DNA from 3 places in the Motilimonas sp. 1_MG-2023 genome. Region 3 is predicted to be linked to each of the others. Evidence: predicted binding sites of a transcription regulator. Region 3 holds the regulator's gene; each other region holds the start of a gene.
The links. Region 3 encodes sigma-54, which starts transcription at its own class of promoters, with help from an activator protein. Its sites were predicted from a motif close to GTTGGCACGNNNNTNGNNT; they were not measured.
Positions count from the first base shown of each region.

Region 1: glnK (P-II family nitrogen regulator) is a predicted target of sigma-54. The motif match lies at 2,291-2,309, and genes of this name have one in related genera.
Region 2: Q4519_RS04485 (FlgO family outer membrane protein) is a predicted target of sigma-54. The motif match lies at 2,837-2,855, and genes of this name have one in related genera.

Region 1 covers NZ_JAUOPX010000002.1:143,509-147,990, forward strand. The annotation lists gene Q4519_RS01810 (Fe(3+) ABC transporter substrate-binding protein) at 1-463, opposite strand, end outside; gene Q4519_RS01815 (ammonium transporter) at 660-1,892, opposite strand; gene glnK (P-II family nitrogen regulator) at 1,906-2,244, opposite strand; gene arfB (alternative ribosome rescue aminoacyl-tRNA hydrolase ArfB) at 2,493-2,915, shown strand; gene Q4519_RS01830 (YacL family protein) at 3,071-3,442, opposite strand; gene Q4519_RS01835 (winged helix-turn-helix domain-containing protein) at 3,607-4,428, opposite strand.
Region 2 covers NZ_JAUOPX010000006.1:18,829-23,310, forward strand. The annotation lists gene Q4519_RS04470 (porin) at 1-313, shown strand, start outside; gene Q4519_RS04475 (hypothetical protein) at 434-1,282, shown strand; gene Q4519_RS04480 (LPP20 family lipoprotein) at 1,356-1,808, opposite strand; gene Q4519_RS04485 (FlgO family outer membrane protein) at 1,824-2,648, opposite strand; gene Q4519_RS04490 (flagellar assembly protein T N-terminal domain-containing protein) at 3,088-4,218, shown strand; tRNA gene Q4519_RS04495 (tRNA-Arg) at 4,285-4,361, shown strand; gene Q4519_RS04500 (flagella synthesis protein FlgN) at 4,406-4,482, opposite strand, start outside.
Region 3 covers NZ_JAUOPX010000001.1:133,167-137,648, reverse strand. The annotation lists gene lptA (lipopolysaccharide transport periplasmic protein LptA) at 1-477, shown strand, start outside; gene lptB (LPS export ABC transporter ATP-binding protein) at 477-1,202, shown strand; gene Q4519_RS00595 (RNA polymerase factor sigma-54) at 1,254-2,705, shown strand; gene hpf (ribosome hibernation promoting factor) at 2,726-3,013, shown strand; gene ptsN (PTS IIA-like nitrogen regulatory protein PtsN) at 3,022-3,468, shown strand; gene rapZ (RNase adapter RapZ) at 3,479-4,324, shown strand; gene Q4519_RS00575 (HPr family phosphocarrier protein) at 4,325-4,482, shown strand, end outside.

The DNA of each region.
Region 1 (4,482 bases), on a different contig from region 3:
TGCCTTTAAACTTTGCATCGGCTAAATCTTCGTAATTCAACTCAGGCTGTTTACCTAAGCGATCTTTAGAAGAGTAAACGTTACGAACACGAGTAGTTAAAGCAAACCACTGATCAGCTGGGTCGCGATATTGGGCAGGAATATTACCTTCTAGAGCTTCACTTTGCACGGGTTGAACTAAGTCTTTTTCTACAAGCTCAACTGAACGGCTAATGTCGGTCGTTAACACTAAATCAGCAGGGCTTAACTTGCCCTCACGCTCTAAACGCTCAATTAGGCCATCTTTAGCAAATACTATGTTTACTTTTACCCCTGTTTCTTCGGTAAATTTTGCCATAATTGGCTCAATTAAAAACGATTGGCGGTAAGAATAAACATTCACTTCTTCTTTTGCTGCCCAAGAAGAGGCTGATGCTAAAACACTGCTTAAAACGACTGAAGCAAGAATAAAGCTTTTTTTCACTTGATAACTCCTAACTGAGTGTAATGATAACGATTACTATCAAGGTTATTATAAACAAATTTTAATCCCTGTCACCTGATTTGGATAGTAATCATTTCTATTTAGAATATCTTTTAGGAATAAGCATAGATAATAAAAACAAAAAAGCCCCGAATCATCGGGGCAAAGGTAGACAACACACAACGGAAGCTACAAATTAACGGCTTGGACGTACCGTTACAAATTCTGGGTAAGCATCAACGCCACAATCATGAATATCCATACCCGTCATTTCTTCGTCTTCTGTGACACGGATACCCATGGTTTGCTTCAAGATAGCCCAAACAATGAATGAGGCGATAAATACAAAACCAAAGATAACTGCTGCACCAAATAACTGGGCAGTAAACGACGTTTCTGCATTTGAGAAAGGCACAACCATCAGACCAAACAGGCCACATACACCATGAACAGAGATAGCGCCAACTGGATCGTCAATTTTAACTTTGTCAAAAGCAACGATACTAAACACCACAAGGCCTCCAGCAAACACACCAATAAGAGCGGCAAATAATGGGCTTGGCGATAGAGGATCAGCTGTGATAGCAACAAGACCGGCTAAAGCACCGTTCAACATCATTGTTAAATCAGCCTTACCCCATTTTATTTTTGTTACTACTAGCGCAAAGATGGCACCTGTTGCTGCTGCAGCATTGGTATTCACAAAAATTTTGCCTACTGCTGTTGCATTCTCAGCATCAGAAATCATTAACTGCGAACCACCATTAAAACCGAACCAACCCATCCAAAGGATAAATGTACCTAAGGTAGCCAGTGGCATATTTGAACCAGGGATCGGATGAACTTCACCATTTTTGCCGTATTTACCACGACGAGCACCAAGTAGTAGTACGGCTGACAATGCCGCTGCCGCACCAGCCATATGCACAATACCAGAGCCAGCAAAGTCAGAGAAACCCGCAGCAGATAGGAAACCACCACCCCACGTCCAGTAACCTTCAATTGGGTAAATAACACCTGTTAGTACTACGCTAAAGGCAAGGAAAGACCAAAGTTTCATACGCTCTGCTACTGCGCCCGATACAATCGACATGGCCGTAGCAACGAATACCACTTGGAAAAAGAAATCCGATTCTAGCGAATGGTCGGCGCCATCTGCTTGACCACCAATCAAGGCACCAAAAGAAGGAATGATGCCACCCTCAACATTATCGACATACATAATGTTGTAACCCACTAGCAAGTACATGGTACAAGCAATGGCGTATAACGCGACGTTCTTAGTTAAAATTTCGGTGGTGTTTTTTGAACGTACTAAGCCTGCTTCGAGCATCGCGAAACCCGCGGCCATCCACATCACCAATACACCTGACATTAAAAAATAAAAAGTATCTAGCGCAAAGCGCAATTCAATCACTGTGTTTTCCATGATCCTATCTCCCTTACAGTGCTTCGTTGTCTAACTCACCAGTACGAATACGTACCACTTGAGTTAGCTCATAAACAAAAATTTTGCCGTCACCGATTTTTCCGGTATAGGCTGCGCCAGTAATAGCCTCAATAAGGCGATCGACATTTTCTTCACTCGTCGCAATATCAAGCTTCACCTTAGGCAAAAAATCGACATTGTATTCTGCGCCACGATACAGCTCGGTATGCCCCTTCTGACGGCCAAACCCTTTTACTTCTGTCACGGTCAAACCATCTACGCCAACTTCTGCCACAGCTTCTCTGACATCATCCAATTTGAATGGCTTGATAATCGCACTGATCATTTTCATAACAACTCTCCCTAAGCATGTATTTTTAATTTTCTTATACTAGGTATTACAAACTCCGTGCCAGAAATTAAAGCCAAACAATTTCAACAGCTTAAATATAATTGATAAATTCAACTGACCTTTACGCACCAAATTAAAGCAACATAGTTTTAACAATGCGCTCTATCGGGGCAAAATGAGGATTCAAGGACATCAAAGTTGGAAAAGGTTACAATATTGCAGGTTTGGACAGGTTAGAGAGACTAAGTTTGGATACGATAAAAATATCAGAGCGCGTATTTATTCCATTTAAAGAAATAGAATTTACCTTTGTTCGCGCCCAAGGAGCAGGTGGACAAAATGTAAATAAAGTTAGCACCGCGGTGCAACTAAGATTTAACTTCTTAGCGTCCAATGCCCTTCCTAATAGTTATAAAGAGCGTCTGCAACAAGTTAGCGATCATCGTATCACTAAGGGTGGTGACATCATTATCAAGGCGCAAAACAGTCGCAGCCAAGACTTCAACAAACAAGACGCGATAGAACGGCTAGTGGAATTAATTAAAAGCGCCAACGTAGTGCAAAAGCGCCGCATTGCCACTAAACCTACGAAAGGCTCCAAGACCCGCCGTTTACAAGGAAAAACCGTGAAAGGAAACGTGAAGAAACTGCGCGCTAAGGTCACTTTTTAATGGCCATGTTTAACCGGCTCGATTTTACAAAACAGAGTAGTAGGGAAAAGAACCTAGTTTCTGAGTTAATTGAGTTGCTTATTGCGGGCAGTTCACCCAGTTTTTTACGAAAGGTTGAGTGTTTAGTTTTTCGAATTAAGGCTAATCAAAAACGCTTAGTAGCCAGTTTGAATAAATCTTTGATAGGAAATTAATACCTGCTCGAAATCTTCTAAACCACACAAAGCTAAACTTTCCTCATCATAAAAGCTCATATCATCGGGTAATTCGTCGTTATCGGATAGCAGGATGTTGGCGACAACCTTGGCTTCTTCTTGATTAAGAAACAAGGAAAACTCCGCTCCTAATAATTCAAACTGCTCCACCCCTTGGGTTTGGAGCAGCTGAATTTGGTTTAGTAAACGAGATATGCAGGCAAGATCCATATTTATCTCTTGCTCTAGCCAAACTCCCAAGGCTTCATGGCCCATAGAAAAATGACTTTTTATTGTGTTATGTAACATGTCGCGTTTAAATTCAAACTCCAAAATCGAACCTCATATTGTCAGTCGTGCTCGATGATGGATTCTACCTTAGAGCTTGAACTTAGTACTCAACTTTTAACTACTGGTAAACCAGAAAGTCTCGTCCTAAGTCAGCTCTGGTGTTATTTATTATATTTAAAACTGTCTAAGTTTTGTCAGCGTTTATTTTAGTTTGTCGCTGTTTTTAATGCTGCTTCTTTGCTTAATACATGAGTTGGAACCAACTCATAAGCGGCTTGTGGCTTAAGTACCACAGCTGATTTGCTAGCAACCATTAACATTTGCTTCAAGCGACTGTCTTCTAATGGTTTTAGTAATAGACCTTGAATATCAAGTAAGCTGTTAATGCCAAGTAGCTCACGTTGAACATCAAAGTGCGTCACTAGAACACGAATATCTGCAACGGCTGAGGTTTCCCCCATACGGATACGTTTTACTAGTTCGATACCTGCAGTGTCATTCAACAATGCGTCAATCACTAGTAGGTCAAAGTCCTGTAAAGCAAAAGCCTGCTCTGCAGCTTCAACAGTTGCTGCACTTTCAACGTAAGCAACATTTAGGTTTTCAAGCTGTGCAACCATAGCATCACGGTCGCCGTTATTACCTTCAACTACCAATACTTTTAGGTTAGTTGTAACAGCTTCTGGTTTATTCACTAGCGGCGTAGGTTGACCAACTTCAGCGCCTTCTAAACGAGCAATGTAGCCACGCTTAGGAATGGTTGAAATGTTCAAGCCATGAATGCTTAGGTTACCAATGCTTTTACGCAATTGTGAAATGTGTTGGTTGATCGTGTGGTCGGTTACCAGACGGCCCCATACATGCTGCGCTAGATCTTCACGTGTTACTACCGTGTTTAAATTCTTACACAAGAAGTGCAATAGCGATGTACGTAGTGGTCCTAAGTAAACTTTACGATTACTATGGATCAGGCTGTTCTGACTCGTATCTATGTGGTATTCACCCACAACAAGGCTTTTTTCTAGCATAATGACACCCATATAATTAAAAAAATAAAATTGTGACTGACAACATAGTTTTAT
Region 2 (4,482 bases), on a different contig from region 3:
CGGTCTTGCTGGTGCATTCAAATCTGGTGAGTCAAAAGACAACGTAACTAACATCAAGAGTACTCAAGACTCTTACTCTATCATCGGTCAATACTGGGCTGGTTCACTAGGCTTCAAACTAGGTTACACTGCTAACCTAGACCCAGAAGTTGGTGGCAATAAAGTTAAGAACGTTGAAGATAGCATTGTTTCTGGTCAAGTTATGTACGTAGTAAACGGTTTCGTACCTTACCTACGTGTTGCTAACCGTGACCTACAAGGCGGCACTAACGAAGATACAGTTGTACGTGTTGGTCTAGAATACGGTTTCTAATATTACTTAATATTAAAAACTTTGAACGCCGGCTTATGCCGGCGTTTTTTTTGTCTGTCATCTTTATGGTGACATGATAGAATAAGTTACTTGTTTTTAGATGCTTTATTGGAAAATACAATGATAAAACCTTTGCTAATGGCTGTTGCTGTTATTGGGCTGTCTGCATGCGCAGCGAACCCAGAGAAGACCAGTGCTAATGAGTTTGCCAGTAATACGGAAGTTGAATTAGGGTATAACTCGGTAAAAATAGCAGGGTCAAAAATTAGCCTGAAGCCAACAGCTGAGCATGGCGTAAAAGCTTCAAACACAGTTTTATATCTCCTTTCTGAACTACCTCGAGATAATCCGCAAAACGCTTTTTCTTATGTTTTTTTAGATGTGAGTTACTTTCAGACTTCCAATGAATTTACTCATGCAAAAGTTAACTCACAGTTAGTTGATTTAGAAGACCGCAAGGTTAGCAGCCAGATGTGTAATGACAACTGCGTTACGAATCAATGGGTAAAGTTTCCAGTAGCCACAGCTGATATCATAGACGCTAGAGAGCAAGGTTTACCTTTCGAACTATTATTCGAAGGTTCTAGCAAAGGTCTGAAATATGTTATTCCAGCTGTTTACATCGATGGCATGATGTTGCGTTATAAACAAGCAAATATAGATTTAAATACCATTAATGGCCAAGCAGGTAACGCTGCTGCAGGAGCTGCGGTAGTGGCAACACCGGTTGCTGCAAAAGCTAAGTCTCAACAAAGCACTGCTGTAGAAATGACAGAGTATTGGTTTGCTAAGGTATCATCCGCTGAACAAGAGGCTTTTATTTCTTGGGCTCTTAAGAATCGCAAGAAGATAGATTCGCCATTGCAAGCAGATAACAAAGAAATGGAAATGTTGGCTTATTGGTATGACGAAGCAACGGTTGCTGAGCGTTCTGAGCTACTGACTTGGGCAGTAGAAAATATTAAATAGAGCATCAGTCTTCCTGAGAATAAAAAAAGTCGCATTACGCGACTTTTTTTTATGGGGCTAGATGAGTAATTGGCTAGTAGTAAGTAATCTTTTTCACTTTTTGTGGCATGCTTTGCATTTCGTTTATGTAATATAGCTGCTCAGTATCTAATTCTAATTCGGTGGCATACATTTCACCCATTGGGTAGCTTTGCACCACTCGTGCACCTTTGATCAAGCCATCTACTTGGGCCTTTACCTTATCTGAGCCGATAATGTATGTGTTTAAGGTATTTTGACTGCTGATTTGTAGCCCATAAACTTGTTCCGCTAGCTCTCTATAAGCATCGAGTTTAGATGCGCGGATAGCATTGAGCATTTTTTGCTGCTTAGTTGCGCCAGGTTGTAAATCAATTGGAGCATAGCCCACTGCAATCAGAACAGGGAATTTTTCTGGTTTGACGGTTTCATACTCGATGTGCGTATTTGCAATTTGCGAACAACCACTAAGGAGTAATGCTGCAGCAATGAGAGGCGCCTTGAACATAGCGATGACTCCTAATTATTTTACAAATTCGACAGTACGACCGTTCACCCCTGAAGGGACGCTGGATCTTTGAATATAGGCATCGTTTTTACCTGCATTTAAGCTGTTTTTAGCACCTATTAATAAGCGATTCGGAATGAAAGCACGTCCTGTAGACTCTACCAGTAAAGTTTGCATATTAATGGTTCTAACGTTCACTACCACACCTTCATCATTACGTGACATGGTGCCAGTGAAAATACGATAAACCGGAATTTTACTACGCAACTGGTCCCACTCTCGGCTAAATACGAAGTCACCTTCTGGAGTTACTTTTATTTTCCCTGTCGTTTTAAAGTCAATGACAGGCACTTCACGAATATGCAGTTCATGAATAAACGCCTCAGAAATTGCCTGCCCGAGCCAATTCGTATTTTGTAAGTCATCAATATTAGATAAAGAAGTGACCGCAATAGGCGTTTTACTCGCGTTAGGATCCCTATTTAGGGCTAGTTGATCGGCTAAAGCACGTATGATGTAGTCAAGCTCGCGCGCGCGGTCGCCCGGCAACATATCAGGTCGCTTCGGCTGAACTTGGCGCCAACTGCGGTATCCCGGAGAGACGTAGCTGCCATAGTATTGCGATTTTGTTTCATTATCAGCATGGCTCGTGGGTAATGTACTTGAACGGACATAAATCGTATTGACTGAGGTTTGTGAATCGGCAGTATATTGCCGACTGTTAGTGGTAATATTTTCCGATGCATTCGGATCGATAATGACAATATCGTTTTTAGGTTGGGTTGCACAGCCAGACATTGTTATGGCGACACAACAGAGACACCAAGCTTGTTTGTTCATTTCATTCCCTCTATCGATCTATCTATAAATAGCTATATCGACTTACATGCTCAATTCTTTAGCTAAATAAAGCTTTAACACTTTAGTGACTACTAACGATGAACATTATGACTTTTGGCTAAATAATTAAAATTTAGGTAAATGTGACTAGTAAGCCCAATGTCTTGCTAACACCTCGGTTAGAAATAAAGCAATAAATGTACCAAGTGCCACAACTGATGTGCTGTTAACAATCTGCAGTAGATTATTTTGGCCTAAATATTGCTTGCTTATTGCTTTAAGTCTAAATGTCACTTGAAATGGTATTGGCTCTATATTGTTCTCGTACTTGGGCGTTTATTCAATTTGGGCTGTGGTCAATGGTCTTTTTATCGACTCGTTTATTTTGCATTAGTGAGGCTGTGTTATGGCTAGGTTTATCTGCATTTTTTGGTTCATTATGGTTACCAGCTCGGCACAAGCGGCATGGTTTGAAGCCCAAGGGCAAGCGCCTATTCTCAATGACGATATAGCTCAAGCTCGGGAAAGTGGTGTGAAAGACGCTGTCAGACAAGCGCTATTGTATGCAGGCGCTTCTATCAAAAGCTTACAGCAACTTGATAATGGCATTTTAGCTAAGGAGCAGTTACAGCTGGCCGGAGAAGGTGAAATTAGAGGCTTGAAAGTAACGAGTGAACGTATTGAAAATGGTTTTATTTATGTTTCCGTTCAAGTAGATGTTTTAGCGAGTGATCAACCTCGCTGTCAGCAACAGCAATATGCCAAATCTTTGGCATTGGTTCGTTTTAAGCTTAGAAATAGAGAGCAAGCAATAAATGGGGGAATATTTCATATTGATAGTGAATTTACAAGCAAGCTTAATAATTTGTTAAGCCTTAATCATAGTGCCTTTGATGTGCGCCAATTCATTAATCAAAATGTTAATTTTAATCCTAATTTACTTGATGCTAGGCACCATGCGGTACGTGATCAAGTCATTGCTATCGCCAGTCGGGCTGATAGTCAGTTTGTGCTGCTGGGGAGTATCGATGATGTTTCCGTTGAGCGAGACAAGAAGCAACCATACGACTTCTTCTTTAAAGAGGCACCAAGAAATTTTTACTTAAGTACTTATTTATTTGATGGTCTATCTGGCGAACTACTTGACGTTAAACACTATCGTCAGCGCGCAATGTGGACCTATAAAGAGCAAGATATTGTTGATTTATCTTCAAAAAAATTCTGGGATGCTCCCTATGGTCAGCGTTTATTAGCCGTAATGGATGATGTGTTGATTAATACAACTGCTGCGTTGGAGTGTGTTGATACGATGGCAAAAGTTATTGCCGTTCATGATGATAAGGTACAGATTAATCTTGGCAGTAAAAATGGTTTGAAAATTGGTCAAGCTATTCAGTTGTCACATAATGGCAGTTATACGGATCAATTTGGCATTCCACGCTTTCGTCAAGAGAGTAGTGCAATTCATACTAAGGTTATAGAATTGTATCGGGATTCTGCAGTTTTGCAGGCGTTGGATTCACTGCCAGCGAGTAACATCCAACTCAATGATTTTGCGAATATTAAATAAGCTTCAAGAGCGGCGTATTGAAATAAAAAGTATATTTAATAAAAGGGTTGAGTATAATTATGCCATGCTTCCTTAGCTCAGTAGGATAGAGCGACCCCCTCCTAAGGGGTAGGCCACAGGTTCGACTCCTGTAGGAAGCGCCATATTTGTCTGAACTAATACAGCTAATACAAAGCAGGTTACGCTTTTACGCTTTTATGCCTTTACCGAGTAAACTTCCTCCTCTTGCTTGCCCTTTAGCATCGTATGTTAATGAATTAGCTG
Region 3 (4,482 bases):
GCGCTTAAGTCTGACTCAGAGCAAGAAATTGTTATCCGAGCCAATTCCAATACAGCCGACCTAGACAGTAACACCACCACTTTTTTAGGTAACGTCGTGGTGACACAAGGAACAATTAAGCTCACCGCCAATAAATTGGTTGGCATCCGCCATAAGCCCGGCGAAGAAGAAATGATTGCGACTGGCAATCCAGCGACTTTTTATCAAATGATGGATGATGGTAAACCAGTAGAAGCAAAGGCAAAAAAAATTCGTTACCTCAAAAAAAATAACCAGATAATCTTGAGCCAAAATGCCTCTTTAAAGCAGTTAGACAGTAACTACACCGCTGAAACTATCACCTACAACATTGAGACACGCCAGATTGAAGGTAAAAAAGGCGAGACTCAAACCCGAACCGTATTTTTACCCGCTCAAGTCGATAGCAAGAAAAACTCAAAGTCATCAGATAAATCAACAGATAAAGCGGCGCAATAATGGCATTACTCCAAGCAAAAGACTTAGCGAAAAGTTATAAGAATCGTCGTGTAGTAAATGGCGTTAGTTTACAAGTGAACACGGGGCAAATTGTTGGTTTACTCGGCCCCAATGGTGCAGGTAAAACGACAACATTTTACATGGTAGTCGGTTTAGTAAAGCGCGATGAAGGCCAGATATTTATTGATGATGAAGAAATTTCTAGCCAACCAATGCACGTGCGCGCGCAGAAGGGAATTGGCTACTTGCCACAAGAAGCTTCTATTTTTCGTCGCCTTACGGTCGCGCAAAATATCATGGCAATCCTAGAAGTTCGAGATGAGCTATCCACGGAACAAAAACAAGATAGACTGAACGAGTTACTTGAAGAATTTCATATTACCCATATAAAAAATAGTAAAGGGATGTCCCTTTCTGGCGGCGAAAGACGCCGCGTTGAAATCGCCAGAGCACTCGCAGCAGATCCTCAATTCATCTTACTTGATGAGCCATTTGCTGGGGTTGATCCTATCTCTGTAATAGATATAAAAAAAATCATAGAACACTTACGAGACAGAGGCTTAGGCGTATTAATCACTGACCATAATGTGAGGGAAACACTAGATGTATGTGAATATTCCTATATAGTGAGTCATGGAGAAATGATTGCCGCTGGCAAGCCAGAAGACATTTTACAAAACGAACAAGTAAAACGAGTCTACCTAGGCGATCAATTCAAGCTATAGTTTTTATAGGTAACAACCGTTATCTAAAGATTTATATCTAACAGGAATTTAATGAAGCCAACCCTACAGTTGCGTTTAGGTCAGCAGTTAACCATGACCCCTCAGCTACAACAAGCTATTCGCTTGTTGCAGCTTTCTACATTAGATTTACAGCAAGAAATTCAAGAAGCCCTTGAGTCAAATCCGCTGTTAGAAGTAGAAGAAAACGACCACGGTAACGAAGAGCAAAGCTACGATAACGACACATCTAGCCAACTCGAAACGTCGGAGGCCATGGCGCAGAATGACATTCCTGATGATCTTCCCACAGACTCAACATGGGATGACACCTTTACCACGGGCACAGGTTCAAGCACTTCAGGTGTCGGCTCAGGTGGCGATGATGCCGATTTTATTTATCAAGGTGAAACCTCAGCTAACCTACATGACCACCTCATCTGGCAAATGGAGTTAACCCCCTTTAGTGAAACTGATCGCGCTATCGCCTTTGCCATTATCGATGCCATTGACGAATCTGGTTATTTGACTGTCTCTAGCGAAGATATATTAGATAGTGTCTCCTCTGACTTTCTTGATGTTGAGCTCGACGAAGTTGAAGCCGTACTTAAACGATTGCAGCATTTTGATCCTCTCGGCGTTGGTGCTCGTTCCGCGCAAGAATGCATGTTAATCCAGCTGAATCAAATCGAAAAAGGCACTCTCTGGTTAGAAGAAGCCATAATGGTGATCAACGAGCATATGGATTTACTCGCTAATCGTGACTTTCGTACTCTAAGCCGTAAAACTAAGCTAAAAGAAGACGATCTACGCGAAGTCATGCGCCTGATCCATACCTTAGAGCCAAGACCAGGCAATGCGATTGTTGAAATGGACGCTCAATATATAGTTCCAGATGTCTCGGTGCAAAAAAAATCAGGTCGCTGGGTCGTCGAACTAAACCCAGATTGCATGCCCAAAATTCGCGTTAATGATCAATACGCTTCTTTTGCCAAACAAACTAAAAACACCGATGACAGTCAGTTTATTCGTTCACATTTACAAGAAGCCAAATGGTTTATTAAAAGCTTAGAAAGCCGTAATGACACCTTATTAAAAGTGGCCAACTGTATCGTACAGCATCAAGTTGCTTTTTTTGAATACGGCGATGAAGCAATGAAACCCATGGTATTAAACGATGTCGCGGAAGCCGTGGAAATGCACGAGTCCACTATTTCGCGTGTCACCACGCAAAAGTTCATGCACACGCCGCGTGGCATCTTTGAGTTGAAGTATTTCTTCTCTAGCCATGTTGCAACAGAAAGTGGTGGCGAATGTTCATCCACCGCCATTAGGGCCTTAATTAAAAAATTAGTGGCAGCAGAAACCCCTGCTAAGCCCCTAAGTGACAGTAAAATTACTCAACTGCTTGCTGACCAAGGCATAAAGGTTGCGCGAAGAACCATCGCTAAATATCGCGAGTCTTTGAACATCCCGCCTTCCAACCAACGTAAGAGCCTACTTTAGGCTGCAACAGGAGAATGTTTATGCAAATTAATCTATCTGGCCACCATATCGACATCACCGATTCAATGCGCAGTTACGTTGAAACTAAGTTATCTAAATTAGAGCGTCATTTTGATAGCATTAACTCAGCACAAGTGATATTAAACGTCGAAAAGTTGAATCAAATAGCTGAAGCCAAGTTACACCTGTCAGGCGGAGAAGTATTTGCTAACTCCCAAGACACAGATATGTATGCCGCGATTGATTCGTTAGTTGACAAACTTGATCGCCAAGTGATCAAACACAAGGAAAAGCTGAAACAGTCTTAAATTTAAATATGGATATAAAAGAATTATTAGCCCCAGACTGCACCTTGAGTGCAGTCTCTTGTTCAAGCAAGAAAAAAGCACTGGAAATCATCAGTGAGTTAGCAGGACAAAAACTCAATATTGACCCTAAAGTAGTGTTTGAAAACCTACTAACGCGTGAGCGCCTTGGCACCACAGGTGTTGGAGCGGGTATTGCGATCCCCCACGCTCGTATCAGTGATGATTACCCTGTTACCGGCGTTTTCATCCAATGTGAGACCGCGATAGACTTTAGTGCCATCGACAATCAACCCGTTGATTTATTGTTCGCCGTTCTCGTCCCAGAAAGCCAGTGTAGCCAACATTTAAAAACCTTGTCACTTATCGCTGGTAAACTTTCTGATAAACAAATTTGTCGCCAACTTCGCGCGGCTAAAACAGATGCGGAGTTATTCGAACTCATTTGCGTGTCATAACGGGAGCAATATGAAACTCACCATCGTCAGTGGCCGCTCCGGATCAGGCAAAACCGTTGCCTTAAGAGTATTGGAAGACCTAGGCTATTACTGCGTCGATAACCTGCCATTACCCTTACTACCCGATTTAATTACTAGTCTTAAAGATAATTACGATGCCGTGGCGGTTAGCATCGATGTGCGTAACCTGCCCCTTGACCAAAATGAATTACACCACGTCATTAAGGATCTCAAAGCATCGGTTGATCTCACCACCTTATTTCTTGATGCCAGTAGCAGTATTTTGGTACGTCGCTACAGTGAAACCAGGCGTTTACATCCACTAGCAAAAATGCAGCTATCGCTATCTCAAGCGATAGATCAAGAAACCACCTTGCTCGAGCCTATCTCTGAGTCGGCCGATTTACGCATTGATACCAGTGATATGTCAATCCATGAGCTGAGTGAGTTGGTAAAACAACGAGTACTCGGCCAAAAAAGTCATGAATTGGTATTAGTCATTGAATCATTTGGTTTTAAAAATGGCTTACCAAAAGATGCAGACTATGTGTTTGATGCGCGCTTTCTACCTAATCCACATTGGATCCCCGAGCTTAAACCACAAACCGGACTCGATGCTGAAGTTCAACACTACTTAACAGAGCAGCCATTAGTGATGAAGTTTATCTGGCAAATAGAGAATTTGATTGGCACTTGGCTGCCTCATCTTGAACGCAATAACCGCAGCTATGTCACTATCGCTATCGGTTGTACGGGCGGCCAACACAGATCGGTATTTATCGCCGAGAAAATCGCCGAATTCTTTCGCCACGAACAACAAGTGCAAGTTCGTCATCGCACCTTGGAAAAACGTTAAATGTTACAGCTAGAGCAACATATCACCATAAAGAACAAATTGGGCTTACATGCACGAGCGGCTGTAAAACTGGCAGAGTTAGCGCTAAAATTTGACGCGACAGTTACCTTAGTCCACGGCGACAAATCCGCCTCTGCAGCCAGTGTGATGGGCTTACT